4 regions of the Halobacillus shinanisalinarum genome follow, and region 4 is predicted to be linked to each of the others. Evidence: riboswitches for the same ligand, from Rfam matches in the RefSeq annotation. Region 4 holds a riboswitch; each other region holds the start of a gene.
What was found. Region 4 has a riboswitch for S-adenosylmethionine ahead of msrA (peptide-methionine (S)-S-oxide reductase MsrA). Riboswitches for the same ligand answer to the same signal wherever they lie in the genome.
Positions count from the first base shown of each region.

Region 1 (7,358 bases), 980 kb from region 4:
GGTCTACAGCTTCATAGGTCATATTTACTTTCCCTGTTTGATACCAGCTAAATATTGGGTGGACGCGTTCCCATGAGAAGGGTTCGCCTTCCATCCATTCTTCAGAAATATTATGACTCCCACGTTTTGGTGGAAGAATTACATCTGCCATGTTTACGATCCTCCTTAAACTCTAGTGAAATCTAGCTCCTGTAGAATATCCTCTTTGAGATTAGCTAAATAGGTGTCACCTCGTCTACGCGGCTTAGGTGTGTCGATCGAAATTTCGGACTGAATCCCGCCCGGCTGTCCTCTCATAATGACAATGCGGTCACATAGATAGAGTGCTTCATCGATATCATGCGTAACTAGCAGTGTCGTCGTATGATGCTTTTCAAAGATTGATAGAAGCAAATCTTGGAGCTGCATCTTCGTAAACGCATCAAGTGCACTCAACGGCTCATCCAGCAATAAAATTTCCGGACGATTCAATAAAGAACGGGCAATAGCTACACGTTGGGCCATTCCGCCTGATAAATCCTTAGGATAATGGTTCTCGAACCCCTCAAGACCGACCGTTTGGATTAAGTCCAAAGCTTGCTCCCTACTCTGTTTTTTCGCCACACCAAAGGTGATATTCTCCCAAACTGAAAGCCATGGCATCAGCCTCGGCTCTTGAAACATCATTCCAAAAGCACGCTCAGGGTCACTCACATTTGTTTCAATATGCCCTTTATAATTTAAATCTAGCCCAGAAAGCACGCGTAAAAGTGTACTTTTTCCACAGCCGCTCGTTCCTAGAACACCGACAACCTCGCCTTCGGTTAGCCGTATGTTGACGTTTTTGAAGCCAGCTTTTCCGTTCTGGAAAACACGTGAAACTTGATCAACTGCCAGCATGATTTCTCCTCCAATCTATGACGCATTTTCAATACTGTCTTGCCATCTCAATGTTCTCATTTGAATTTGCTTCAAAATCTCGTCGGATACCTTCCCGAAGATCGCAAACAACACGATACTACCAATGACAAGCTCCGGGGAGGAGGTGTTTTGACCAAACACCATTAAATAGCCAAGACCTTGACTTGCACCCAGCAATTCGGCTGCAACGACAAACATCCAGCCGAGACTAAGGCCGCTTCGTACCCCTACTAAAAAGGAAGGCAGTGCAGCAGGAAAGATGATTTTGCGGATTTGCTGCAGAGTTGTAAAATGATACATACGACCCACTTCGATTAACTTACGATCCACCCCTTGAATACCAGAGGTCAAATTTAAATAAATCGGAAAGAATACCCCTACAGCTACCAGCGTGATTTTAGAGGCTTCCCCGATACCGATCCATAAAACAAACAGCGGCACCCAGGCTAATGATGGGATCGCCCTCAGTGCCTGCAACATTGGATCGAGAACCTTTTCAACGATTCTAATATAACCAGTTGCAGCCCCTAAAATGGTAGCTGCGACCATTCCTAGTAAAAACCCCGCAAATACGCGGTATAACGTAATTGATATGTGTCCCCATAGTTCTCCATCCTGTGCCATGCCTACTACTTCCTCAAAAACCACAGAGGGAGCAGGAAGCAAATAGGGAGCCACCCAGCCATTCCTTGAAGCAACCTCCCAAATGATAATGAGAACGATAGGGAGGTGACTTCCTACAAATAAATTAGACGTGAACGGATTAAAGTTTGTTTTTCCGCGACTTTCAACTGAAGGTCTGACGGCTGTTTCTGATTGACTTGACACCTCTTCACTCCTCCCTATACTCCATTATTGGATTACTTCTTTTGCAAAACTTGGGTTAACAAGTTCTTTCGTTAGTTCTTCTATCTTCACGTCTTGATCAATGATTTCTACTTCTTTCAACACCTTCCCAGCGCCTTTAACCGTTTCTTTTAAGGGTTCTCCCGGAATAGGGTCGGAGAAATCATTGCGTTCCATTTCTTTTTTGGCTACAGCTAAATCAATATTGGCTTCTTCTGCTAATATTTTTGCCGCTTCCTCAGGATTTTCAATCGTCCATTTTCTTGCCTTTTCATAAGCTTCAATTACCGTTTTCACAACTTCAGGATGCTTTTCGGCGTAGTCAGAGCGTACGTTTAACGATCCATAAGTGTTGAATGTGGGCTCACGGTAAAATAATTTCGCATCAGATTCGAGTTCAAGTCTCGCCATGTGTGGATCAAGTCCAGCCCAGGCATCAACATTGCCTGCAGACAATGCTGATGCACCGTCTGCATGCTGCAAGTTTACGAGTTCAATATCATCTGGTGACATCCCGTGTTCTTTTAACGCTCGAACTAAGAAAATATAAGGGTCTGTTCCTAACGTGGCTGCAACCTTTTTCCCTTTTAAATCCTCAACAGAAGAAATATTAGAATCAGCATTCGTAACAAGTGCCGTCCACTCGGGCTTAGAGTATAAGTACACTGACTCAACCGGTGAACCATTTGCCTTTGCCATAAGTGCCGCCGCTCCTGCTGAGGAACTGAAGTCCACACTACTTGAGTTTAGGAATTCGAGTGCCTTATTACTTCCTTGACTTAAAACGAATTCGACATCAATACCTTCTTCCTTCAATGCTTCTTCAGCCCATCCCTTTTCCTTCAAAACGAGACTTGTCGGGGAGTAGTAGGCATAATCAAGCGTCACTTTATCAGGTTTTCCGCTTTCACCTTCAGCGTTATTCGAACAACCTATTAAGGTGATAGTCAGTAACAATGCTAAGGTGGGTAATATATATTTAGTTTTCATCTACTGGCCTCCCTAAAAATTAAATTTCACATGCATACGTATCAATCGTGCCTCTTAGACGCTGAGCTTCCTTGTAGGTGCAACGATTATGCACCACTTGCAGGCCTGCTTCACTGGCAATGCGTGCTGCCTCTGGAGCAATCACACCCTCTTGCAGCCAAAAGACCCCAGGTTGTACAGTAGCTGCTTCTTTAGCAATTTCAATTGCCGCTTCAGGGCTGCGGAAAATTTGAACAACGTCAACTTTGAAAGGAATTGAGCTAATGTCTGGATAGGCTTTTTCTCCTAACACCGCATCTTCCCTCGGATTAACCGGAACAATTTGATAACCGAGACGCTGCATCTTACGTGCTAATCGATGGCTTGGTCGAGAAGGCTTGCCGCTTAAGCCAACAACAGCTAAACGCTTCGGACGAGTCACTTGTTCTCCACCCTGCTCTTCAGTTACTTGTGCAGATTGAAGCGCCCATTTGATCACACCTTCATCGTTCTCAGTAATTGCAGAACTCGTATCTTTACCAGTTGCTGTTGCAATTGAACGGTCCAAGTCATTCACCAAGTCCTTCACTGACTCTAAGCCAACAGATAAACGAATCAACTCTTCTGATACACCACTTGCGGCCAAGTCTTCAACAGATAGCTGTTGGTGTGTCGTTGAGGCGGGGTGGATAATGAGCGATTTTGCATCACCTACGTTGGCTACGTGTGACCATAAAGCAATGTTATTAATGACTTTTCGACCTGCTTCACGGCCTCCCTTGATCCCAAAATTGACAATCGAGCCGTAACCACCTTCTAGGTACTTATCAGCTAATGAATGGGCAGGGTGCTCTTTCAGCCCCGGGTAGGAAACCCACTCAACATCAGGATGGCCTTTAAGATATTCTGCCAGCTCTAACGCATTATCGTTATGACGCTCGATTCGTAATGGCAATGTTTCAAGTCCTTGCAATAATAGGAAAGCATTTTGCGGACTTAAGCAGGCACCCAAATCCCTCAATAATTGAACGCGTAATTTTGTTACAAACGCTAGTGTGCCAAAATCAGAAGCATAACGGATACCGTTATAACTCTCATCCGGCTCAGTGAAAACAGGGAATTTGCCGTTCGTCCAGTCAAACCTTCCCCCATCAACCACAACACCACCGATGGCTGTTCCATGCCCGCCTATCCACTTCGTAGCGGAATGAACAACGATATCCGCCCCAAGTTCAATTGGCTTACAGGAATAAGGAGTAGCAAATGTGTTATCAACAATTAGTGGAACACCATTATCATGGGCAACTGCAGAGACCTTTTCAAAATCTAATACATGAAGACTTGGGTTACCAATCGTCTCAGCAAATACAGCCTTCGTCTTATCCGTCAATGCATTACGGAAGTTTTCCGGATCTTCAGGGTCAACAAATTTCACTTTAATGCCATATCGCGGCAAAGTGTTAGCGAATAAATTATAAGTACCACCATATAAATTCGATGCAGCCACAATTTCATCACCGGAGCCTGCTAGATTTAAGATTGATAGAGCAATCGCTGACATGCCTGAAGCTGTAGCCACAGAAGCAACGCCATTTTCGAGCAAGGCCATTCTTTTTTCAAAAACATCTACTGTCGGATTTCCAATTCTTGAATAAATATTTCCTGGCTCATCAAGGGCAAATAAACTTTGTGCATGATCAGTGTCATGAAAAACATAAGAAGTCGTTTGATAAATCGGTACCGCTCTTGAACCTGTGGTTGGATCCGGGGATTGCCCACCATGAAGTGAAACCGTGCTTAAATCGTAGCTTTCAAATGAGTTTGTCATTTTACATCCTCCTAAAGTTTTAAATAAGATTTGAATGACAAGAGGGCATTGAGGCGAGGCCAAAGAAGATGATTTAAATACGAAAAACCCCTCTTCGATAAGAAGAGGGGTTTGAATAATCATGTCCTCCTCTTATCTCTCAGATCCTTGATCTGTAGGATTTGGCACCTTTTCAAACCGATGTTTGAAGGTTGCCGGGCTTCGCAGGGCCTATTCCCTCTGCCGCTCTTGATAAGAGTACTTGCTATTTAATTTGGCTATGGTTAAAAATTATAAGGTATAACAATTAGAAAAGTCAATCATTTTTGACTATTTCATCTACAGATCCATGAATGGCTTCCTTGAACTGGGCTATGATATCCGCTGACTCTTCTATTCCAATCGACAGTCTGACCACATAATCATTGACACCGATAAGGGCGCGCTCCTCATCCGTTAACGCGCGGTGTGAAGTTCGAATCGGATAGGATACAGTCGTTTCCAATCCACCAAGGGTCGGTGTTAGTTTAATCCAACCTAATGAACGAAAGAATTGATCGAGATCAACCTTTTCACTAAGTTCAACCGTGACAATGGCCCCGTGTCCCTGCTCTGAAACATATTCTGGATAAAATACTTGATTAACTAACTCATCTTGTTGTAGAGACTCTGCCAGTGTTTGTGCATTAGCAGATTGCTGTTTCATACGTAAACCGAGTGTCTTTACCCCCGCTGAGTTAGCCATGCCTCAAAGGCACTGAGGTTCGCTCCAAGTGCACTCACCTTTTGCTTTGCTCTTGCCATTAATTCCTGGTTGCCAACGACGATCCCTGAAGTCACATCACTATGGCCGCCGATATATTTTGTTGCACTATGTACAACAATATCGATCCCCTTATTATAGGGCTGTAATAAGTATGGAGTGGCAAAGGTATTATCAACCATTGTGTACAGGCCATGATCCTTCGCGAGACTTACAAGCCCTTCTAGGTCTTCCACCCTTAGAAAAGGATTAGAGACCGACTCTGTATAAAGCAATTTCGTATTTGGCTGAATCGCCTCTTCAATCTTTTCTTTATCGGCAAATGAAACAATTGAAACTTCAAAGCCAAAGCTTGTCAGCTCCTTTGTAATCAAATGATGGGTTCCGCCGTAAAGATCTTCTGCAGCAACGATATGATCACCGGCTTGCACTACAGAAAGAATGCCAGCCAAAATTGCCGAGGTGCCAGAAGAAGCGGCGACACCAGCTTCTGCCCCTTCAAGATTCGCAACGGTTTGACCGAGTTCTTCGGTATTCGGATTCTTCTCACGGGAATACGAATACGATGCTTCGCCAGCATAATAGCTTTCCAGGTGATCTAAGTCCTTAAATGTAAAGGAAGATGTTTGATAAATCGGAGTTGATTTACTATTTAGTGCATCTCCCTGATCCATTTTGTTGTGTACAATACGTGTATCAAATGATTGATGGCTCATAATCTCTCTCCTTCTGCACTTGAATGCATCAAAGTATATCGATCAACACAATATTCTGTCAATAACTATAGTTTACCGGCTACTTAATATAGCCTGTACAACAGATTGGTAGTAATCAAAATGATGAGGGCAGAAATCCGAATAAGATAGAGGGATCTGCTCGCCAGTAAAGATGGATTCAGCCTGTAAATTCGGGCTTTTTTTGGAGATCATACTAAGAAAATCCTCGAGCTCAATCTGAACTACATCTGTTACCTCTTCATTGATCTTCAGCTTCAAATGATTCTCATATGGAAATAAATAAATCTGACAAATTTCTCGGTCTTTTATCGTTTTAAGCAACAACTCTTCTTTGTAAAATCCACAATAATTTAACTGACCCTCAGACAAATTTAAACCAAGCTCCTCTTCAACCTCACGTAACCCCCATGGATTCGGCTCTCGCTTGCTGCAATGTGCCCCGCGGCCGTAATATCATAGAGGGACGGAAAATCCTTCTTACTATCTGCACGCTTTTGAAAATAGATCCAGCTCCGATTCTCCTCATGCTTATAAAACCAGCAATGAAAGCTTTCATGCCAATCCCCATCACGATGAACCTCTTCCCGCTCCTTTTCACCAATAGGGGTTAACCATTCGCTATAGATCTTAAGCACTTCTTTCATATCCCCACTCATTTCTAATTATTGTCCTGAACTTATTACATCGACTCTACTATTCAGTGTACCATACCAATAGAAAAGCAAGGTCCCAGGAAACAAGAACAAAAGCGCGTGGCCCTGGTCAACCCGCGATATAGGATTCGGCTAAAATCTGGGGTAGAGGAAGTTCGACTAAATTCGACACGCTTTGCGCCAACACCGAACGACCCAACTGCAGGGCCACGGAAGTGATTGACATATGACCTCGATTGGCTAGGTGCTGGAGCTGGGCGTAGCCCCACGCAACGCGAACTTATCCAACAATAATTTTATAAATTCCTGGTGACAGAAAAAAAAGCGTGGGTCACTAGCATGACCGCACGCTCGCAACAGGTAAAGGTTTACTATAGTAATACCCTTGGTACTCGTGACATCCCTTTTTGCTTAAGTATTCTATATGCTCCTGTGTTTCTACACCTTCAGCAATGATTTGCAGGTTTAAGCTTTTAGCCATAGCAATAATTGCACTGATGATCGCTACATCATTCGCTTTCGAACCAATTTGCTTAATAAAAGAACGGTCAATTTTAATTGCATCAACTGGCAAGCGGCTTAAATAACTCAGCGATGAAAAACCTACACCGAAATCATCCAAGTGAACTTTAATACCTTGCGAACGCAGTTCTTCCAAAGTTCCGGTACTATGTTCAAAATCC
Region 1 is NZ_CP095074.1:2,827,737-2,835,094, reverse strand. It holds gene acsA (acetate--CoA ligase) at 1-151, opposite strand, end outside; gene MUO14_RS14245 (ABC transporter ATP-binding protein) at 166-879, opposite strand; gene MUO14_RS14240 (ABC transporter permease) at 895-1,728, opposite strand; gene MUO14_RS14235 (aliphatic sulfonate ABC transporter substrate-binding protein) at 1,753-2,736, opposite strand; gene MUO14_RS14230 (PLP-dependent aspartate aminotransferase family protein) at 2,756-4,543, opposite strand; SAM riboswitch class I at 4,673-4,781, opposite strand; partial or broken gene MUO14_RS14225 (trans-sulfuration enzyme family protein) at 4,935-5,959, opposite strand; gene MUO14_RS14220 (NUDIX hydrolase) at 6,074-6,391, opposite strand; gene MUO14_RS14215 (NUDIX hydrolase) at 6,394-6,666, opposite strand; gene MUO14_RS14210 (putative bifunctional diguanylate cyclase/phosphodiesterase) at 7,010-7,358, opposite strand, start outside.
Region 1: linked by a shared signal. The riboswitch ahead of MUO14_RS14230 (PLP-dependent aspartate aminotransferase family protein) and the one ahead of msrA (peptide-methionine (S)-S-oxide reductase MsrA) in region 4 are both predicted to bind S-adenosylmethionine.

Region 2 (7,358 bases), 740 kb from region 4:
CGGAATCTTTCGAAGAATCTTGATAAATTCTTCTGCCGGAACATCCCTGAGTCCAAAATCCTGTACCAAATCAATCAGATCTCGACCATATAGATAGGCTTTTAGTTCCTCCTGATCTACTATTAGTTTATTCAGCTCCTCATTGGCAGAAAGCTGTGCCACCTTCTCAAGCAGCGGTTTCGTCAGGCCAGTGATCTCGAAGGTAGAGGTTAAGGCCTCCCGCAATGGGCGCAATTCCCCTTGCTTATTCACCGGAACCAGGTCTTCTGGATCCCATTTCATTACTTCGATGAGCTGATTCACCAGGACAGAATCATTCTCTGGAAAAATGCCGAGGCTGTCGCCTGGTTCAAACTCTAAATCAGAACCCTCGAGGTCTAACTCAAGATGACGTGTTTCTTTGTTTGAACCACGGCCATTGAGATTCAAATTTTCTAGAATTTCCGCCTTAAATGGATTTGTCCTTGAATAGGCTGGCTGATTTGTTGACGCATCTGGCCGCTCTGATTGGGAGGCTCGCTCATCTTCGCGGTTAACCTCCTTGGAATTATTTAATGTAGCTAGCACGCCCTCGACCCATTCTTCTGCAGGCTCCTCAAAATCGAGATCACAATCGACACGGGGATAAATCCTTTTTCCCCCTAATTCCTCCAGTCGTTTATCAAATTCTTTGCCGGTTTGACAATAGAATTCGTAGGAGCTGTCACCCAAGGCAAGCACTGAATATCTGAGGTCTTCAAGCTCTGGAGCTCTTTTGCTATGTAGGAAATCATAGAAAGCCATCGCATTGTCCGGCGGATCTCCATCACCATGAGTGCTCGTGAGAATGAGTAAATCCTCAACTTTTTTTAATGCCTTAGGCTTAAAATCATCCATCATTGAAAGCGTTACCTTGTAATCTTGCTGCTCTAGCTTTTGTGACATCTCCCCAGCCAACGCCTCGCAATTTCCAGTATGCGAACCAAAGAGAATGGTCACTTCGCGTGTTGTATTCTGAACGGCATTTTGAGAGAAAGCCTCCGGTTCCAAGGCATTCTGTACAGCAGGATCGGCTGTTGCAGTAGATGCTGTGGACTGAGAGCTAGCTAAATACCCGCTCAGCCAAATTTTTTGATTTTCTGTCATAGTTGGAAGCACCTGATTTAGTAGCTCCGCTTGTTCTTGTTTAAAAGGACTGTTCATCACCTGGAACTGCAAATGTACCCACCTCACAAAAAAATTCTGTTTTGATTTTATATCATAAATCGTTATTGTCGTTCACGACCTACTGTGAACGAGCTTTTCTTAGAGTTTATTCAATTATTTACCTGCTGGTAGTAACGATCAAGCGCCACAACCATCGGTCCCATTTTAGGGTTATCTGGCTGAAGGACATTCAAGATCCCATTACGTTTTAGTTCATTTGCTGTAACTTTTCCAACAGCCACTGCTAGCACTTGCTCATTGAAAGCCTGAACAATCTTTTGGGTGTCAGGATGATTCGCCAATAAATTTTTGACCTGTGTTTTACTTGTGAAAACAACGGCATCAAGCGATTGTTCAATTACAGCCTTTTTCAAATCATTTAATACTTGCGGAATAGGTGCCTGATAAGAATAGGGCCGTGACAAGTAAACAGAACAGCCAAGCTTCTCAAGTTGATCCTTTAGCTTTGCATCATCCTGATTGTAAGCTTGTAAAAAAACACGCTGCCGTATGCCGTCCATTTGTTTATCAGAAAATGTTTTCAAGAGATTTTCCATTGTCCCATCCTCAGATACCATACTGACTTGGACAGCATTGTTCTTGCACCAGTTCAATGTCTTTTTCCCACGGATAGCCAGGTTTGTATCGTTTAACTTTTCAATAAATGAAGAGTAAAATCCCAATTCAACTGACGAGTCAGCCAAGGTTTTAGCTCCTATTCCTGTCGTGAAAATTGCCCATTCAAATGTTTCGGCGAGAAAATCTTTGATATTCTGATGGCTGGTTTGTTCGTTTAAACTTTGCTTCCCCTGGATGGAATAAACTACTGGGGACCCGCCTTTCTTCTGAATCAAGTTGCTAAGTGGATCAGCACTTCGATCAGCTGCGACTCCGATTTGTTTTCCATCTAACCCATTCATGTCTCCTCCACCTTTCATTAAAATCCACCTCTAATTGATGAAACATCCAATTCAGTATCGAAAGCGATGTATTATTCCTGTTTGGTCAAGATGCTTTTGATTTTTGTAAGGCTTCATGAACTCGGTCAGTCAAAGCGTCGATCATTATGGGATGGTTCCCAAGATATTGACACAGCACCACCACTTGCTGATTTTCCTCCTGCACCTCATTTATTTTGTCCTGCATCGACCGCATGAGCAGCCCAGTAAACCAAAGGTAGGGAATCACGAAAGTTTGTGACCACCCTTCGTTCAGCGAAGTTTGCAATCCTTCATCAAAAGAAGGGGAACAGGCCGCTAAATAGCTGACATTTACATGAGCGACGTCCATTTTCGATCGTAATTTATGTGCAATTTGTTCCATCGATTCTTTAGTCTCTGGATGACGGCTGCCTCTTCCCACCAGCAAGATGTTCGCATCCGAATGGCGGAGTACCTTTGTTTCCTGCACACGTTGGACCAAAATATCAATCACCCGATCCTGAATTCCGATCGTTCTTCCATAAACAAAATGGATGTTCGGATGACGGAGCTTCGCACGATTAATCTCTTCCGGTATATCCGTGTAGTAGTGACCTGCACTCAACAATAGCACGGGTATAATGGCGATCCTAGTGGCTCCACGCCGGACGAGAATCTCTATCCCCTGAGCCATATTTGGTTCTGCCAGTTCTAAAAAGCACGTTTCCTGCAGCGGAAGGTTAATTCGTTCTCGAACGGATTGAATCAGGGAAACGGCTTCCTTACGCGCCTTCTCAACTCGGCTCCCGTGACTCACATATAAAACAGCTTGCATGTAACCACCTCCTTCCTTTTACCCAACAATGGAGGGAACAGGTATCTCCTCCTCTTTTTTCACCTGTTCAAACCATTGTAGCTGCTCCCTCAGTTTCACGACTTCTCCTACAATAATCATCGAAGGATTCTCGAGGTCCTTGGCCCTTCCGACAATGTCCTCTAAGGTTCCTGTTACGGTACGTTGATGTTCCATCGTCCCCCACTCAACCAGAGCGATCGGTGTACTGGAAGCACGGCCATGGCGGATCAGTCTCGCGCAAATTTCCGGAAGTTTTTTGACCCCCATATAAATGCACAAAGTATCCATACTTTTCACTGCATGCTCCCAATACTCTTCCTCGTCATATCCCAATTTGCTTACCCCTGAAAGGAAGGCTACAGACGAACTATAGTTACGATGTGTGACTGGAATACCAGCATAAGCGGGAGCGGCTACCCCGGAGGAGATTCCGGGAACGATTTCAAATGGAATACTTCTCTTCGCTAACTCTTCAGCTTCCTCTCCACCTCTACCAAAAACGAAGGGATCTCCGCCTTTTAGACGGGTCACGGTTTTCCCTTGCAAGGCAAAATCACAAAGCAGCCCATTAATGGTTTGTTGGTCTAACGAGTGATGATTCGGACGCTTGCCGCAATAAATCAATTCCGCTTCGTCCCTCGCTTCATCAAGTAAATCTTTGTTAATCAATCGATCATATAGAATGACATCCGCCTGCTGAATGGCCTTCAAGCCTTTCACTGTAATTAAATCAGGGTCACCAGGTCCTGCACCGACGATATAAACTTTTTTCATAAGCCGCCTCCTTTCCTTGTTGCAATGAATTTTCAAGTTAGCTTAAAGAAATAATCTACTTATGCCTGGTTTCCAGAAGTGTGGAGACCGCATTCTGTTTTATTAAACCCTTGCCACCTCCCAGAGCGAACGTCCCCCTGTTCAGTTACTGGCTCTGTACAAGGCATGCAGCCGATACTTGGGTATCCTTGATCATGTAATTCATTGTAATCCAAGCTATTTACTCGGATATAATGCCAAACGTCTTCCCATGTCCAGTAGATTAGGGGGCATACCTTAATCGACTGAAACCGTTCATCCTTATTTACAAAATCAGTGTGACTTCGACTCGGAGACTGTTCTCGCCTCAGCCCTGAAATCCAGGCGGTTGCCCCACGAAGCGCATCTTCAAGCGGCTTGATTTTTCGGATATAACAACATTGGCCCGGTTGCTTTTTCCATAATGCTGGACCATACTCGTTCGCTTGCTCATCTAAAGTCAAATCCGGTTTCTTAATATGAATGTGAAGTTCTGGGTATCTCCGCTTCACTTTTTCGATCAGTTCATAGGTTTCCGGAAAGTGAACATCTGTATCAAGAAAAACAATTTCTGCATCTTTCTGCACTTTAGAAATCAAATCAATCAACACAATGCCTTCTGCTCCAAAACTACAAGCATAGACGATTGATTCACCATAAGACTGATAAGCCCACTCTAATACCTCGGCTGCTCCTTTTGTGTCATCCTTAGGGTGCCAGCTTTCAAATGGATCGCCAGAGAAATTCTCATACGAAACGATGGTATTGCTCATATTTTCCTCCTTCTACTAAAGCAAAGTCTTGTAAACAAGTAAATTTAACATTTAAAAAACCTCTCTTCTTTAATAAAAATAAGAAGAGAGGTTTTGGCTTCAAACATATAGCTACCCATCTTCTTATCTTTCAAGTGCTCAAAGCACCCGCTGGAATTGGCACAGTCTCTGATGAATCATCACCAGACCCGTTGCCGAGGCTTCAAAGGGCCAGTCCCTCCACCTCTCGCGATAAGAATTAAATTGTGAATTTGTGGTATTTGATATTGGTAAATATATTATTCCCTTTTAGAAAAAATGTCAATGGTTTATTGAAAAATTATTAATTTTTCATACTTTCTGACTTTCTGAAAAAGGACCGGTTCATAAAATTTTAACGTTAAGTAAATTATTTACATCTAGTGTTAATCCCAGATATCAGCTCTAGGAATACCTGCCAACAGCCGGCATTGCGATGTTCAGTTCTTCTGCCACCTCTTTGGTAGAGAAAGCTCGTTCATTAGGTTTAATATCGTGTCGCATGTCGAACCTCCTTCTCTTTTTAATATGAAGGTTAGTCGCCATTTTGGCAAGAGTATATCGCCTGACGAGAGCTAAGTAAAAATTAAACAAAAAGGTGTTTTACCGGGAAATTCCCCTGGTAAAACACCTTTGTTCAGTAGTTAGCTGATTCAGTAAGGTTAGGTTAGATGTTTAAGAGCAACTTTATCAAAAGGTAATAGCTCCGTTTCCCTGCCTTCCCGAACTTTCCTCACCCACTCCGGATCCATTAATAAAGAGCGCCCGATAGCTACTAAATCAAACTCCCCATGATCAAGTTTCTTCATGAGACCGTCCAGGCTGGTGGTGTTAGCACCAGAGAAACTTGTGAATTCTCCATCGAGCCCGACTGATCCTACAGATATCACTGGTTTACCAGACAGTTTCTTCGTCCATCCTGCCAAATTCAAGTCGGATCCCTCAAACTCCGGCTCCCAGAAACGACGAGTAGAACAGTGGAAAATATCGACTCCCGCTTCTACAAGAGGCGTGAGGAACCGTTCTAATTCATCTGGTGTTTCAGCAAGTTTGGCCTTATAGTCACTCATTTTCCATTGAGAAAACCGGAAGATGATTGGAAAATTAAGCCCGACTTCACGCCGGCAGGCTTCTATCACCTCAACAGCAAACTGCGTTCTCCCAACGATGTCTCCTCCATATCGATCGGTGCGCTGATTTGTCTTGTCCCAGAAAAATTGATCGATTAAATAACCATGCGCCCCGTGGATTTCAATACCATCAAAACCCAAGCGTTTAGCATCAGCAGCCGCTTGAGCATAAGCTTCTACCATGTTTTCAACTTCTGCTTCGGTCATGGGCTCAGTGACCTTTTCGCCATCAAGACTAAGGCCTGATGGTCCAACAGGTTGAGCTTCCTCGTTCGGAAGGTCTCCCTTTTTACGAGTCATCCCCACATGCCAGAGCTGCGGCACAATTTTCCCTCCAACTTTATGAACTTCCTCTACGACATTCGCCCATCCATTTAATGATTTTTCCCCATAAAAAAGTGGAATGCTGGCACCTGAAACAGAGGCCGGATGATTAATGCCAGTCCCTTCGGTTACAATTAAGCCGACATCATTTTCAGCCCGACGTCGGTAATAAGCCGCTACATCTTCCCCTGGCACTCCACCTGGTGAAAAACCCCGAGTCATCGGTGCCATCACCGCTCGATTAGACAAATTTATTTTTTCGTTTATAAATGATTGAAATAGTGGTTCAGTCGTACTACCGTTAGAACTCAATTGATATCCTCCTCTTTCCCTGATGAACATAATTATTTCAAACTCCATCAAGGAAGAAAAGAAATCTGACTTCACCCCCCTGAACTTGACCAAAAAACCATTCCCGATTTTCCTAAAGTATCCATGACAAGATCATCGTACCTGTTTGATCATAAAGATTTCACCGGCTCATGTTTATCATCTTTCATTGTGGGGAAAATATTTAAGTAAGCAGATTTCAAGAGAAAGGATGAGTACTTATGGCAAGAAAGGCACAGTATCAGCCTGTAGCAGGCAACGAGCCATCAGACGCTCAAGAAGTAAATTATGCGAAAGAATTTAAACAAGCAGATATCGCGGGTGGATACCGTAGAGACAAGGTGAAAGAAGTTAAAAATGAAAACCCGAACTCAAGATCTTAATATCACTTTAAAGCAGCTTTTTTAAGGCTGCTTTTTTTGTTAGCATTATCAAATTCAAGAGTGGCCTGACCCCCGATCGGTTAAAGTATTAGCGCACAAGGCTCCGGTGTACAGGCCTAAAATCATTTGCTGTTAATTAGCGAACAACATATTCCACCAAGCAGCCATAAAGGCATACTCATAGTAACGGTTCTTGTGTTAAGCCCCATTTTTTTGTACATATGAGTAGCTTGATGATCTGCAAAAAACACTTAAACGTACTTCAGCGTATCCATCTTGCCTTGATCATTCCTATTAAACAAGACGACCCGATTCAAATAGACTATTTTTAAATGAAACGATAACGGTTTATTACTATGTAGGTGCCCTAACAGGATTTTCAGCCAATCTAAATCGAATAGATCGGCTACCGTATTTTCCCTATTCTCTTCATTAATTGTATCTTTAGCTAAAGTAATGGGCAACCATAATGTATTATGTTATTTTCGCTAATCCTACGATCTTCCTTCACAGCCTCGTATCCCGTTCGCACATTAAAATTCTTAATTAAAAATCGTTCTGAGGGTAGGCTAAATTAGGATAGCCATACTAAATGGAAAGGAGTCATACTTTAAGATGAGATTTATTTGGCTTATAATCACATCCTT
Region 2 is NZ_CP095074.1:4,542,564-4,549,921, reverse strand. It holds gene MUO14_RS22575 (assimilatory sulfite reductase (NADPH) flavoprotein subunit) at 1-1,197, opposite strand, end outside; gene MUO14_RS22570 (uroporphyrinogen-III synthase) at 1,296-2,123, opposite strand; gene MUO14_RS22565 (sirohydrochlorin chelatase) at 2,191-2,940, opposite strand; gene cobA (uroporphyrinogen-III C-methyltransferase) at 2,959-3,735, opposite strand; gene MUO14_RS22555 (phosphoadenylyl-sulfate reductase) at 3,795-4,526, opposite strand; SAM riboswitch class I at 4,647-4,764, opposite strand; gene MUO14_RS22550 (NADH:flavin oxidoreductase) at 5,207-6,340, opposite strand; gene MUO14_RS22545 (YfhE family protein) at 6,550-6,711, shown strand; gene MUO14_RS22540 (hypothetical protein) at 7,327-7,358, shown strand, end outside.
Region 2: linked by a shared signal. The riboswitch ahead of MUO14_RS22555 (phosphoadenylyl-sulfate reductase) and the one ahead of msrA (peptide-methionine (S)-S-oxide reductase MsrA) in region 4 are both predicted to bind S-adenosylmethionine.

Region 3 (7,358 bases), 2.0 Mb from region 4:
TTTCGTTCGTTGCCGTGATCATTTCTTCTATCTTCACGTTAGGAAATAGGTTATTAAACATTCGGATTCACCTCCAATTGTACTGAGGTAGTTCCAATGTAGGCAATAGCCCGGGCGATTTCCTCTTTTTCCCCATTAAATTGGACAAAGAGTGTTCCATATGCTCCTTTTTGTGTCTGAGTTATTTTCCCGTGAAGGATATTGATATCCACATCAAATTCTCTAGACAATTCACTGATTAACGCCTGATTTGTACTTTCACCAACAAAATGAAGTTTGATAATTTCACCAGTTTTATACGTTTCATTAATAAGTTCGAGTGAATCTTTCCGGTCAGGATCACCCATTACTTGATCAACGAAACGCTTGGTTACTTGTTGTTTTGGATATAAAAATACATCTAATACATCACCCGACTCGACGACATGTCCTTGTTCCATTACAGCAACGCGGTGACATATTTTACGGATTACGTGCATTTCATGAGTAATCAGTACAATCGTTAATCCAAGTTTATTATTAATATCCACAAGCAAATCTAAAATGGAATCAGTTGTTTCCGGGTCAAGCGCTGAAGTTGCCTCGTCACATAGCAGCACTTTAGGGTTGTTGGCTAAAGCACGAGCAATCCCTACACGTTGCTTTTGGCCTCCACTTAACTGGGAAGGGTAAGAACCTCCCCTTCCAGATAAACCAACAAGATCAATCAATTCGTTGACCCGACTTTTACGCTCCTCTTTTTTCATACCCGCTATTTCTAATGGAAAGGCAATGTTATCAAAAACAGTTCTTGACCATAGTAAATTAAAATGTTGAAAGATCATGCCCATCTCTTGCCTGGCCAAACGAAGCTTGCTCTTGCTCAACTTCGTCACATCCTGGTTTTCAATAGTGACATTTCCACCACTCGGCTCTTCTAAACGATTCAAAAGTCTAATAAATGTACTTTTCCCTGCGCCACTATAACCAATGACTCCAAAAATCTCCCCTTTTTCAATAGAAAGATCCATTTTATCTACCGCGCGAACGTCTTGATCCTTCGTATGAAAGACCTTAGACAAATCCTTAATCGAAATCAATATTATTCCCCCTCTATACAAAAAAACGCCTTTCTGTACGAGAACAGAAAGGCGTTTACACGTCTTGGTTGTCTGTTCTCTTATCTGCCAAAGTTTAACTTTGCAGGAATTGGCACCTTTTCAAGTTATCAAAACTTGACGGTTGCCGGGCATCAACGGGCCAGTCCCTCCGCCTCTCTGGATAAGAGATATATCATTTTAATTCATTACCACTTTAAGTTAGTCAAGCATCATAAACAGGATTTTAGCACCATGCATATCTACTGTCAACAAAAAAAGTCATTAAAAAATCCCTTCGTAAAAGAAGAGATGTTTTAATTGATTCTCTTCTCATCTTTCAAAGCTAAATGCTTTGCTGGAATTAGCACCGTGTTCTTTCAAACCGGTTGCTGGGCATCATAGGGCCAGTCCCTTAGCCACTCTGGATAAGTGAAGATGTCGCTATTCATTTAAGTGTGTGTTCAAAAAGTTGACGAATGAGAAACAAGAAGTTCGAGGCGCGAAAAGTTTTGAGGACCGCAAGCCGTATGCTTTTCATACGTGAGGACCGGAAAAACCGAGCAACGAAGAAATTCGCCGTTTATCATTTGGTGACTTTTTGAACATCCTCTTTAAGATTTATGTTAGCATGGTACTGCATTCTAGTCAATAGAACAAGAGGTGAATAGGCATGAAAAAAGCTATAGACTTTCAAATACCATATATAAACTCTAATAAAACGTACCAATTAAATAATGACCTTGGTAAAGTAGTCATCCTAACATTTTGGACCTCCTGGTGTCCCGACTGTGGGGTTGATTTACCAAAAAAAGAACAACTCTTTCAATCAATAGATCGTGAAAAAGTGAATATGCTAACAATTAATGTGCAAGGGCGCGAGAGAAATGATCAAGATGGTAAAATTTTCACTGACAAATTCCTCACTCAGCCAACCCTAGAAGATCATCATCGTAAAGTGTATGATGAGTACAACTGTGAAGGAGTACCAACTACTATTATTATTAATCGAGATGGTTACGTTACACACCAATTTGGTGACAAAGCTTCCTTTTTAACTATCGTAGAAGCGATTGGCACCTTAATTTAGTGTGAAAGCATCAGTAATGATTCAACTAACAGGACGTCCCTATATTCCCCTTCGAACCTAACGATGGAGCGTGGCAGTGAAGTTAACTTCAAATTACCGCCAAAAAGCTGCTGAAAAACTTTATTAGAGGAGGAAATCGTAAGTGCACCCTTGAGGTTGTTTTCGTGCACGAGTTTCATCCCCTCCCTTGTGATAGAAACATTAATAAACTCGGATCTATTGTCTTGAATCTTTAAAAACACTTTTCTCTTCTTCCATTTTGGGAGTAAATCTCTTCTGCTGTTCACCCGTTTGATCCATTCCTCTACCATTTCAACCAAAACAAGCCCCCTTAATAACTTTATTAAAGTTTTCGAGGTAAAGGGGGCTGAAACCTTCCTTTATTGAATAGAATCGTTCGTCATTTCCCGGGAAATCGGGCTATCTTTTTACATATTCTGATACTTTGCCAAGCATATGTGGTACCGAGTGAAAGGCATATACCTTTTCTATCACATGCCCACTCTCCATTATAAGCAGACAAGGAACACTTTCGATCTTATAGTCCTGCATCAGACCTGGATTGAGAGAGGCGTTTAATTCATAAAACAGTTCTGTTTGATACAAGTCTTCAATCGTATTTAACATTTTTCTGGCAACGTGGCAGGTTCCACAAAAAGGACTGTGAATAAATATGAGTGCTTCTTTCTTTTCGTGGAGTTGTTTTACTATATTTAATCGTTCTAAAGAAAGCAAGTTCTTCCTCCTAAATTAAGTAAATCGGCTTAACGTTGAAATGACGGCTAAGCAAGGCACGAGCCAATTCAGGCTCAGGAGTGGCTGCAACTTCTCTAAAAGCCTTATCAATATAAATGTGGATCGCATGTGGAAGTTCCTCTCTCAACTGCTTCCGAAGTTTATAGCCAGAATCGTCTTCATCTACCAGGATAAATACAGGACGGTGATCAAGGTTGTTATCAAGGATTAATTCCTCCATTCTCTCAACACCTAATGTACCGTGTGTACATATGATCTCAACAGGGTCCTTCAATACTTTGTTGAGCTTCTTTTTATCAGTAATTCCTTCAACGATTACAATTTTCTCTTCATTCAACCCTATCACCCACTATACAGAAGCAGACCATGCTGTGTTAGCATGGTCTGCACATGATTAAATATCAGTCTATGATCATGCAGGCAAAACCACAGGTTACCTTGCCTGTACCTTTTTCTAAAAAAAGTTCACCTAGTCCTCGTTGATCATTTCTTCATATTGTTCAGGAGACATTAGTTCGTCCATCTCAGAGGAATCGCCTGGTTCAACAACAATCATCCATGCTTTATCGTAAGGAGATTCGTTAACGAATTCCGGGCTGTCTTCAAGCTCCTCATTAATTTCTACCACTTTTCCACTTAGCGGCGCATATAATTCTGATACTGTCTTAACAGATTCAACACTGCCGAATGGCTCATCTGCTTCAATGTCATCGCCTACTTCTGGAAGTTCTACGAAAACAATATCCCCAAGTTCAGATTGTGCGAAGTCAGTAATTCCAATACGAACTTTGCTGTCTTCCTCTTTCACCCATTCATGTTCTTCAGAATAACGTAAGTCCTTAGGTAAACTCATACCTATCCCTCCAAATTTAAAATAATAAACAGAAATTATAAACATAAAAGCTTTGTGCTTTTATTTCCAGCTATTTGCTCACTGAACCCACGCTTCAATGAACTGATCTTCCTTAAAGCCGACGGTCACTTTTTTTCCATCTGTTACAATCGGCCGTTTAATTAACATACCATCAGAAGCAAGATACTGAATCATTTCTTTTTCTGAAGCATCCTTTAACTTATCTTTCATATTTAGTTCACGATATTTCTTCCCGCTTGTATTGAAAAATTTGCGGGCGGGGATTTCACTATGATTAATAAGTTCTTGAAGCTTGTCTTCATTAGGTGTGTGATCAACGATATGTACTGCTTCATAATCCAACCCTTGATCGTCCAACCATTTTTCAGCCTTTTTACATGTCCCACAATTAGGATACCAATAGAAGGTTAATGACACCTTTTCCCCTCCTTCATTCATGGTTGATTCTTATTCTACCACACTAATACTAAAAATATCATTCGATAGTTCATAATGAAAGCAATTCCTTTCAAGAAAAGCGAAAAAGTAAAGCCCTGACAATGAATAACTTCACAGCCAGGGCTTTCGTTATTTAAACAATATACTTTTGTTCATTAATAAGTGCACTGGCAATTTCACGTTTTTTAGCAATTACATTTGTAGGCGTATGGCGTGTCAGCTTACGTAAAGCACCAAGCATCATCCGTAACGAATCACCAGATTCTGCGGCGATTAATGTTTCTTTTGCGTGACCTTCTATTCGGTTGAATGCCTCCTGTACATACACTTGGGTGTAAAGAAGCTTTTGCTTGTTTTTATCTTCTCCTTGCTTCTGAATGGCTTTCTCTGTTCGTAGGATAGCAGACTCGATGTTATAAATTTCACCAGTAATATCCGCGATATTTACAAGTAGCTCTTGTTCATTCTCTAATTTCTCCCCGTATTTTTGTGCGGCAAGACCAGCAGCTAACAAGGCAATCTTCTTCGCATTCTTTAACACATACTTTTCTTTTTCAAGTGCTTCATCGCCTGGCTCCTCAGGCATCATTGTCATGATTTCCTCTTGTAACGCTTGTGCTTTTTGTAGCAGCGGCAGTTCACCTTTCATTGCTTTCTTAAGCAATGTGCCTGGTACGATCATCCGGTTAATTTCATTTGTTCCTTCAAAAATACGATTAATCCTTGAATCACGATACATGCGCTCGACTGCGTACTCTTGCATAAAACCATATCCACCATGAATTTGGACAGCCTCATCAGCAGCAAAATCCAACAATTCAGTAGCAAACACCTTATTTAGAGAACATTCAATAGCATATTCCGCGATCACTTTTGCCACAGCCGCTCCATCTTTTAATTCTTCCTCACTTAATTTGCCCATGCTTTGTTCGAATAATCCTACCGTACGGTAAACGGAACTTTCGTTAGCGTATGTGTTCACGGCTACAGATGCAAGCTTTTCTTGAATTAACGGGAAGCTTGAGATCGGTGTTTTGAACTGTTTTCGTTCATTAGCATATTTCACGGCTACTTCGATCGCCTGTTTCGCCCCGCCAACACCACCAATTGCTAACTTATAGCGCCCCACGTTAAGAATATTAAATGCGATCACATGACCTTTTCCGATTTCACCAAGTACATTTTCAACAGGGACTTCAACATCTTCAAGTATTAATGTACGGGTTGATGAACTTTTGATCCCCATTTTCTTCTCTTCAGGACCTGTGGAAACCCCTTTATAGTTCCGTTCAAGGATAAATGCAGTGAACTTTTCCCCATCGACTTTTGCGTAAACAACGAACACATCAGCAAATGCAGAATTCGTAATCCACTGTTTCTCACCATTTAAGACATAATGTGTACCAGCTTCATTAAGCGTTGCTTTTGTCTGTGCACCTAATGCGTCAGATCCTGAGCCTGGTTCTGTAAGTGCATAGGCGGCTAATTTTTCCCCTGTAGCTAGCAGCGGCAAATATTTCTGCTTCTGGTCTTCATTCCCAAAGAACACAATAGGAAGTGACCCGATTCCGACATGAGCTCCATGAGTAACAGAGAAGCCGCCAGCACGCGAGAACTTTTCTGTAATAAGAGATGAGCTGATCTTATCTAATTGCAGTCCACCATATTCTTCTGGCACATCAGCACCTAGTAATCCAAGCTCGCCAGCTTTTTTCAGCAATGCTACGGAGTGTTCAAATTCATGATTTTCTAGCTTTTCAATCTTTGGAACTACTTCACCTAAAACGAAATCCTCTGTCGTCTTCGCAATCATATGATGCTCATCAGTAAAATCCTCAGGTGTAATTACATCATCCGCTGTTAAATCCTCTACTAGAAAACCGCCGCCTTTGATTATTTCCTTCGTTTCACTCATTCTAGTTCCTCCTCTTATAATAGCTCAAATACTCCTGCAGCTCCCATTCCACCGCCAATACACATGGTGACAACACCAAATTGCTCGTTTCTTCTCTTCATTTCATGAATTAAGCTTAATGTAAGCTTTGTCCCTGTACAGCCAAGTGGATGACCTAACGCAATCGCTCCACCATTTACATTGACTTTATTCATGTCTATACCAAGCTCGCGGATCACTTGTAAAGATTGAGAAGCAAAAGCTTCATTTAGTTCAAACAAGCCAATGTCAGAAAGCTCAAGTCCAGCTAATTTCAGAGCCTTAGGAACAGCCTTAATGGGACCTACACCCATGATTTCGGGCTCCACTCCTGCTACGGCGAAAGAACGGAACTTTACCAATGGTGTCAAACCTTCAGCTTGAGCCTTTTCACGGTCCATCACGAGGACAGATGCTGCCCCATCACTCATTTGTGACGAATTCCCTGCTGTCACAGAACCCGTTACAGAGAAGGCTGGCTTTAACTTAGCTAAAACTTCTGCTGTCGTTCCCTCTCGCACCCCTTCATCCATAGAAAAAGTGGTCGTATGTTCTGCTAGCTTATTGTCGTCATCTAAAACTCTGTTCCTTACTTCGACTGGAACAATTTCATCCTCAAACTTTCCTTCTTTCAAAGCTTTAGCTGCACGTTGATGACTTTGAACAGCAAAGGCATCTTGATCTTCGCGAGAAATATGAAAACGATTCGCAACTTCCTCAGCAGTGTGACCCATTGACATATAATACTCAGGTGCATTCTCAACAAGCTGTATATTTGGTTTAATGACATGACCGCCCATCGGGATTAAGCTCATCGACTCAGCCCCGCCTGCTATAGCTGTTTCCGTATGTCCAAGCATGATCTTCTCTGCTGCATAGGCAATACTTTGCAAGCCTGACGAACAATAACGGTTAATTGTAATGGCCGGTACTTGATGCGGCAATCCCGCAAGACCGGCAATATTACGTGCCATATTCATTCCTTGCTCAGCTTCTGGCATGGCACAACCAATAATGAGATCATCGATTGGTCCATCATAATTTCCTGCTCTATTTAATGTTTCTCTAATCGTTAACGCCGCCAGATCATCCGGGCGTGTGTGAGCAAGTGTTCCTTTATTTGCACGACCCACAGGCGTTCTTGCTCCTGCTACAATTACTGCATCCTTCACATTCCTTCCCCCTTTTATG
Region 3 is NZ_CP095074.1:887,653-895,010, forward strand. It holds partial or broken gene MUO14_RS04715 (methionine ABC transporter permease) at 1-61, opposite strand, end outside; gene MUO14_RS04720 (methionine ABC transporter ATP-binding protein) at 54-1,079, opposite strand; SAM riboswitch class I at 1,157-1,267, opposite strand; SAM riboswitch class I at 1,407-1,511, opposite strand; gene MUO14_RS04725 (TlpA family protein disulfide reductase) at 1,750-2,166, shown strand; gene MUO14_RS04730 (hypothetical protein) at 2,163-2,486, opposite strand; gene MUO14_RS04735 (thioredoxin family protein) at 2,587-2,901, opposite strand; gene MUO14_RS04740 (toprim domain-containing protein) at 2,912-3,259, opposite strand; gene gcvH (glycine cleavage system protein GcvH) at 3,392-3,775, opposite strand; gene MUO14_RS04750 (arsenate reductase family protein) at 3,854-4,213, opposite strand; gene MUO14_RS04755 (acyl-CoA dehydrogenase family protein) at 4,368-6,149, opposite strand; gene MUO14_RS04760 (acetyl-CoA C-acetyltransferase) at 6,164-7,339, opposite strand.
Region 3: linked by a shared signal. The riboswitch ahead of MUO14_RS04720 (methionine ABC transporter ATP-binding protein) and the one ahead of msrA (peptide-methionine (S)-S-oxide reductase MsrA) in region 4 are both predicted to bind S-adenosylmethionine.

Region 4 (7,358 bases):
TTCTAAGTCTTTTGTATAAATTCAAAGACTCCCCTAGAGTTAAAACAATGACAGCCCTAATACGTCCGTCCATTGCTATTTTACTAGGGATTATGGCTTTTCAGTTCTTCCGGAATTCTTACTTTTCTGCCGGAGCACTGCAAACCATTCTGCTGATTGTTGTCAGCTTCTTTTTACTCGAACGTGTGAAGGTTCATCCAGCCTTTGTGATAATAGGTTCATTAATGTATGGAGCTATTTTTCTAGGATCGTAAATAAGGCACACCATTTAGAGGATGGTGTGCCTTTTGTTCTTCAATGTTGACCAGGGATTCTATCAAAAAACTAAGTAGGATCTCCCCAAACCACAGTGAGGGGATATTCTAAAATGGAAGGAAAGCACGAAACGCTTTGCCTTCCTCATTCGTATCAAGAACAGAACGAAATGGGGAGGAACTCTTAAATGGACAATTATTCAATTGATCAATTCATTCAACAAACGAAACAAGATGAGACAGAAAGTGACTATTTTGAATTAGAAACACCTCGTATTTTAGAGGTTAATTTAACGGATCAAGTGTGGGCGAAGTCAGGTTCAATGATCTCTTACAATGGTCAAATAAAGTTTGAGCGCGAAGGGATACTGGAACATGGAGTCGGCCGCATGTTCAAGAAAGCTTTTTCAGGAGAAGGCAGCTCATTAATGAAAGCACAGGGCAGGGGTCGTTTATACCTAGCAGATCAAGGGAAGAAAATTACAATTTTTGATCTCTCCAACGAATCGATTACCGTTAATGGGAATGACCTTTTGGCTTTTGAGCCAGGTATCGAATGGGATGTTAAGTTAATGAAAAAAGTAGCAGGAATGATGTCTGGTGGACTGTTCAATATTAAACTTCAAGGCAACGGAAGGGTAGCGATTACCTCCCATTATGAGCCGTTAACTTTACTCGTTCGCCCCGGAGAATCTGTAATTACGGACCCTAATGCGACGGTAGCCTGGTCCGGGCATCTCGAACCAGAGTTTAAAACAGATATCAGTTTTAAGACATTTCTCGGAAGGGGAAGCGGGGAATCAATCCAAATGGAATTCAAAGGTGAAGGGTTTGTCATCGTTCAACCGTTTGAGGAAGTGTACACGACGGGAAGCGGATCGTAAGAAATTTATTAATCCATCAGTCATCTTCAATAGGGCTTCAGCATAATTTAACAAACAGGAGAAAAAGTTGAAGCTTCACTCTTTACTTCATTGGAAAATCGTTGTATCATGTGAATTAACAAAATAAATAATGGAAACTTCTTATCCAGAGAGGCGGAGGGACTGGCCCTTTGATGCCCGGCAACCATCGAATCAATCCACGAGATTGACGAGAACGGTGCCAATTCCTGTAGGATGGTAACATTCTAAGAGATGAGAGGATCGTACGGAATATTACGACCCCTTTTCTTATACTGGATAAGAAAAGGGGTTTTTTGGTTTTAAAACCGTCAAACTCTCTTTGAAGAAGAAGTTCCGCATTAACAGAAGGGAAGATGAGTTATGGCAACAGCTATTTTTGGTGCAGGGTGTTTCTGGGGCGTCGAGCCCTTTTTTGAGCGTTTTGATGGAGTGACTGCAACACGGGTTGGATACACAGGCGGTCACGTTAAGAATCCGACATATGATCAAGTGAAAACGGGAACAACGGGTCATGCAGAAGCTGTAAAGATTGAATATGATGCAACTGTTCTGACATACGAAGAGTTGATTAATATCTTTTTTGAGGCGCATGATCCAACAACTCGCAATAAGCAGGGTATGGACGTAGGTCATCAATATCGATCTGCTATCTTTTATACCAATGAATTAGAGCAGGCGATTGCGGACGAAAAGATTAAGCAGTGGGAAGCAAAAGGGATCTTTAAACGTCCGATTGTAACGGAGGTAGCAAAAGCTGAAGTTTTCTATGATGCGGAAGAATACCATCAAAAATATTCACAAAAGAATGGAGCAGTTGCTTGCGGAATCAGCTAATTAAAAATAGGAGTGAGCCTTCCTTTTAATAAGGAGGGTTCTTTTTTTATATCTAAAATGGAATAGAGTGTTAAAATAGATCGACAGTGATCTAGCTTGAGATGAATCAAGGGTGGTGGTCACTCTTTTTTCAATTAAAGCCAATGATTAACGAAAAAAGCTTGAAGACTTGATTATAAACAGCACAATCTTTAATAGTTACGTATAATTATAGGCGGTTAGGAGGATACAGGATACCATGTGGTTTAATGAGGGATTACTTATCATCATGACACTTTTTATGGTCATTGGAGCAGTAGATTACTATCTTTTACATAATCGATGGGGCTTAGGGGAGCGATTTTACGATGCTTTTATGATGATGGGGCCGCTTGCGCTTGCAATGGTTGGAATTATTTCGTTGGCCCCTGTTCTATCCGCATGGTTAGCTCCTATTATTACGCCACTATACCAGTGGCTTGGGGTTGATCCATCGATGTTTGCATCAACGATATTAGCGATTGATATGGGGGCCTATCAATTAGCAGAAGCCCTCGCTGAGAGTGACGATGCAGCGGTTTTCTCTTGGGCGTTTCTCGGGACGATGATGGGACCTACACTGGTTTTTACCATTCCAATTGCCTTAACGATGATTGCAAAAGAAGACTATCCTTATTTTGCAAAGGGGATATTAATCGGGTTAATTACGATTCCCATTGGTTGCCTCTCCGGAGGGTTTGTAGCCGGCTATGAACTGTGGTGGATGATCCGCAACCTTATACCTACAGTGGTTGTAGCAGTCATAATAGGATTAGGGTTATGGAAGTTTACTAATCTAACCATTCACTTGTTTGCAAAGTTTGGCAGATCAGTCGAGTTACTAATCATTAGTGGGTTAGTCTTAATTATTATCAAAACATTAACAGGTTTTACCTTAGTTCAAGGTATGGCTCCTTTAGAGGAGGGGCTAGGCATCGTGGGAAATATCACGATCATGCTTGCGGGTGCCTATCCAATGGTCAGCTTTATTAATCAATCGGGCCAGCGACTATGGAACAAATGGAGCGGTAAACTTGGGGTTAACTCGGTAGCGATGACGGGGTTCATCGCATCGCTTGCTCACCATATTCCTATGCTGGCGACCATGAAGGATATGGATACAAGGGGAAAAGTGATGAATGCTGCGTTTGCGGTTAGCGGGGCATTTGTGCTTGGAGGCCATTTAGGATTTGTAGCTAGTGTAAATAAGGAGATGATTGTGGCTGTGGTCATCGGTAAGCTAGTTGCAGGCGGACTGGCTGCTTGGATCGCGTGGCTAACAACCAGCCCTGATGGGTTAAAGGAGCAGTCAAGTTAAGGTTTTAGGTGTTTCCCAAATGATAATTTTCTAAAAGATGATGTTCAAAAAGTCACCAAATGATAAACGGCACATTTCTTCGTTGCTCGGTTTTTCCGGTCCTCACGTAGGAAAGGCATACGCTGTGGTCCTCAAAACGTTCGCACCTCGAACTTCTTGTTTCTCAGTCGTCAACTTTTTGAACACAAACTAAAAGATGAAAATGGCACATAGAATGGCTGCAATAACAAAGGTAATGCTGTAGATGGTAGTTAGTAGGCGAAAGCTTGTTTTTTTTCCATGATTTTGCAAGCTTGCCACTTCATCCTCGGCAGAGTATCCTTCTGCTTCATATTTTGCAATGGTTTGGTTTACGTTCTTTCCAACATAGAGTGTCCCAACTAATGCTATGATACTAACGAGAATAATGACGGCCATTAAAAAAGGGTACATGCTCACCACTCCCTCTACTAGATTACCTTCATTTTACCTTATTTGTGGTTGTAAAAACGATGCTATAGGTGAAATAAATTGTACTTTTTGGTGAACATTTGCTCCATTCGATGTAAAGCATTGAGGAATTTTTATGAAAAGCTGTAATCATGTGCAGTTAATAGAATTGTGAGCACGCACTTTAAATATATACCCTGTGTGCTTTTTTGTTAAAGAAAGGCGGAGTTGGAATGAGAGTATATGGTGCTTTAATCAGCTTAAGTTTAATTTGGGGGATGTCGTTTGTTTTTATAAAATGGCTGCTCGATCCTGTTGGTGCGTGGGGGTCGGTGTTTCTAAGGTGTTCAGCAGCCGTCCTGATTTTGTTCCCGTTCCTTTGGATGAGGAGAGGGAACATCGTAAGACCGATTCCCTGGAGATCACTTGTTTTCGTAGGGGTTTTTAATGCCGGCATCCCGTGGGGGCTGATTGCTTTAAGTGAAACCGAGATTAATAGCAGTACAGCTGCAGTTCTAAATGCATTAACCCCGATTTGTACTGGCCTTGTAGGTTTCCTTTTCTTCGCAATTGTGTTGAAAAAGCGGCAATGGCTCGGAATAGGTTTAGGATTCGCAGGTATTCTTGTCCTTATAGAGTTTAATGTGGGGCAACTATTTAAAGAAAGTTTCGTCGGAATCGGCACAATGGTATGCGCCACCATCTCTTATGGATTTGCCTCCCAATATACGAAAAAACATCTACAATCAACGGGTGTCCTGCTGATTACTACCTGTTCACTTGCGATTGCATCAGTGGTCGGATTCATTGGCACACTTGTAACAGGAACCACTTCCCGTATAAATGCTGACTTAGTTGCGGATCCACTCGTTCTATGGTCCATTATCGGCCTTGGATGTTTTGGTTCAGGAATCGCCCATTTGCTTTTTTATTATATTGTGAAGAATAGCAGTGCCGAGTTCGCGACATCTGTCACTTATTTAGTTCCGGTTACGGCAATGGTGTGGGGATATGTACTGCTAAATGAACCGATTACTAAAAATTTAGCTTTCGGGCTCGTGATTATTTTTATAGGGGTTTATTTAGCCACAAGAAAGCCTAAAAGGAATACGTCACAAACGAACAAGCAACGCGTTGCAGGAGAAGGATAATTTTCTGTAGAAAAGTCTGCACTCTTCTATTTCGTATATTTGTTGGCATAACTGCTAGCTGCAATAGAATCAGGTTTTATTTTTGGATCAAACCCTAATGATTCGATCCGTGCCATCATTTCATTGACATACGTTCGTGTCTTATTTCGCTCGCCGGCACCGATATCGATGTGTCCCTCAACCATAAAGCTTGCCCCTTTATAAATGTGGGGGAGGACGACATTGATCAGTTTGTCGAGATGCTCATTTGTGAAAAGCGAGGCCACTTCTTCCGTTAATGTCGTTTCATAGGATATTCGTTCGTGGAGGACCGTCATACACCTTGGTTCTGTCTCTTTTCGAAAACACGCCCAGGCTCCTTTGCCTATTCTTTGAATGACAATTCCGGTTATAAATAACGTGCTAGTTTCATGTATTTGAGAATCTGTACCTAGCATAAGCTTATAGTTACCTCTTGGATCACTCTGCATGAACGAATAGATATGGGAAAATACTTCACTGTAGGTCATCTGATTTTTGATTGAATTCTGAAACAGGATGGGTTTCAATAGAACCAGCTCTTTTCAAGTGGAGTAGAAAAACAGGGTTTTGAGGGAATCCATTTCTATACTATATTCATTTCCCTTTTCTACATGTGAAAAAACTAAAAATGACGAGCTCCAAAGAGGGGAGTTCGTCATTTCAATTAAAAAATAAATATCCAAATGAGGATAATGGTAATAATGAACGTGATTGAATAAATGATTGTCAACAATCGGATGCTTGAGCTCTTGCCCTCGCTTTTTAAACTTGAAAGCTCTTCTTCCACTGAAGTCTCTTCAGATTCTTCCTTTATCATATTTCTTGCCACTAAGATGGTTCCAATTAAAGCAGCCAGGCAAACGACAATCACGATGATATAGTAGATCGAATACATAGTTGCCCCACTCCTTTTTGACTCTTAAAATAAGGTCGGTCTACTAAGATTTTATCACTTAAATGAAACCGTTTATACCCATTTGTAAACAGGAAAACCATGCTTTTCACCAAAGCATGGTCAGATCTTGTAGAGAAACTTCTCTACAAGCTTTTTTGTACATACGTACGGGCGAATACCGCTCGCTTTCTGCGGACGAACACCCGAGTCTCCTCGTGAAACCCACACTGTGGGGTCTCGGATCGCCCGTTTTTCCGTAGGAGTCTCGCAGTATTCACCCTCCCGTAATCGAAAAAGACTCCCCTTCACCTAACTGACGTTTATTATCCTCCCAGACATGGCGTGTGATGTTTTTCTGATGCTTTTGATTTTGAGTGCACTCTACGGGAAGAGAGGCATTCCTTACATCGACGGGATTTGGTGTGTAATGGCGATATCCATCACGATCTGTAGTGGCATAAGTTAGTTCTTCTCCCCGGGGACACACATACACATCGCGGTCCGCATCATATAGAAATCCTTTTTGCATTTGATAAGCGAGGATAGGCAATAACCCCAAATACATCTCTTTGGGGCGAGGCCATGACAGGTAGGAGTGGTCAAGTATCCGGCATCTAAATCAACGGCTTCTAGATCAGTGAAAAAATAAAAATAGAGAGGAAAAAATCAGGCTGTCGAGACTTTCACGACAGCCTGATCATGCTTTTCCCCAAGGTATGGTTTTCTTTTATGACGGAGAGGATTCACTTGAAACATCACTCGGTTTTGCTCTTTTTACAAAAAGAGTAATGATAAAGCCGATTAAAGCAACAGCGAAAGCTATGAAATAAACTAGTTCAACTCCGGCGACGGTAGATTGCATGATCGCGTTCTCCGAAGTGGGATTTGTGGCGTTGGCCAAAAAACTTTCTTTTCTAGTTGTCATAATACTGATAAACACGGATACCCCGATCGCACCAGATACAGGCTGCAATGTATTCATAATTGCGGTTCCATGCGGATAGAGCTGTTTTGGAAGCTGATTCAACCCATTCGTCTGAGCCGGCATCATAATCGCTGATACGGATAGCATTAACAGCATGTAGCTAATAACAATGACGTAAATCGGTGTCGTTGCCTCGACACGACTGAGTGAAAACATCGTGGCTGTTAAGACAGCGGCGGCCGGAATCATTAATTTTCTAGGACCAAATTTGTCAAAAAGTTTTCCCATCACGGGGGACATCAGTCCGTTTAATAAGCTGCCTGGCAATAGGACAAGTCCTGCCGTGGCAGCAGTTAACGCGAGAGGTCCTTGCATAAACATCGGTAAAATAATTTCGGATGAGAACATTGCCATGATAACAATAATAAACAACAGAAGGGCCAACGTGAACATGGGGTATTTAAAGACACGGACATCGAGAAGTGGCTCTTCTAATTTCAACTGCCTGATTGTAAAAAAGGCCAGGGAGATAAAACCAACAACAATGAAGGTCAATACTTGCGGATCAAGAAATCCTGAATCCCCTTCACCGGCAAAGCTGAATCCAA
Region 4 is NZ_CP095074.1:3,804,590-3,811,947, forward strand. It holds gene MUO14_RS18750 (chromate transporter) at 1-254, shown strand, start outside; gene MUO14_RS18755 (AIM24 family protein) at 443-1,138, shown strand; SAM riboswitch class I at 1,277-1,397, shown strand; gene msrA (peptide-methionine (S)-S-oxide reductase MsrA) at 1,520-1,993, shown strand; gene eutH (ethanolamine utilization protein EutH) at 2,232-3,329, shown strand; gene MUO14_RS18770 (hypothetical protein) at 3,519-3,761, opposite strand; gene MUO14_RS18775 (DMT family transporter) at 3,992-4,909, shown strand; gene MUO14_RS18780 (ribonuclease H-like YkuK family protein) at 4,936-5,418, opposite strand; gene MUO14_RS18785 (hypothetical protein) at 5,595-5,825, opposite strand; gene MUO14_RS18790 (hypothetical protein) at 6,100-6,384, opposite strand; gene MUO14_RS18795 (DHA2 family efflux MFS transporter permease subunit) at 6,553-7,358, opposite strand, start outside.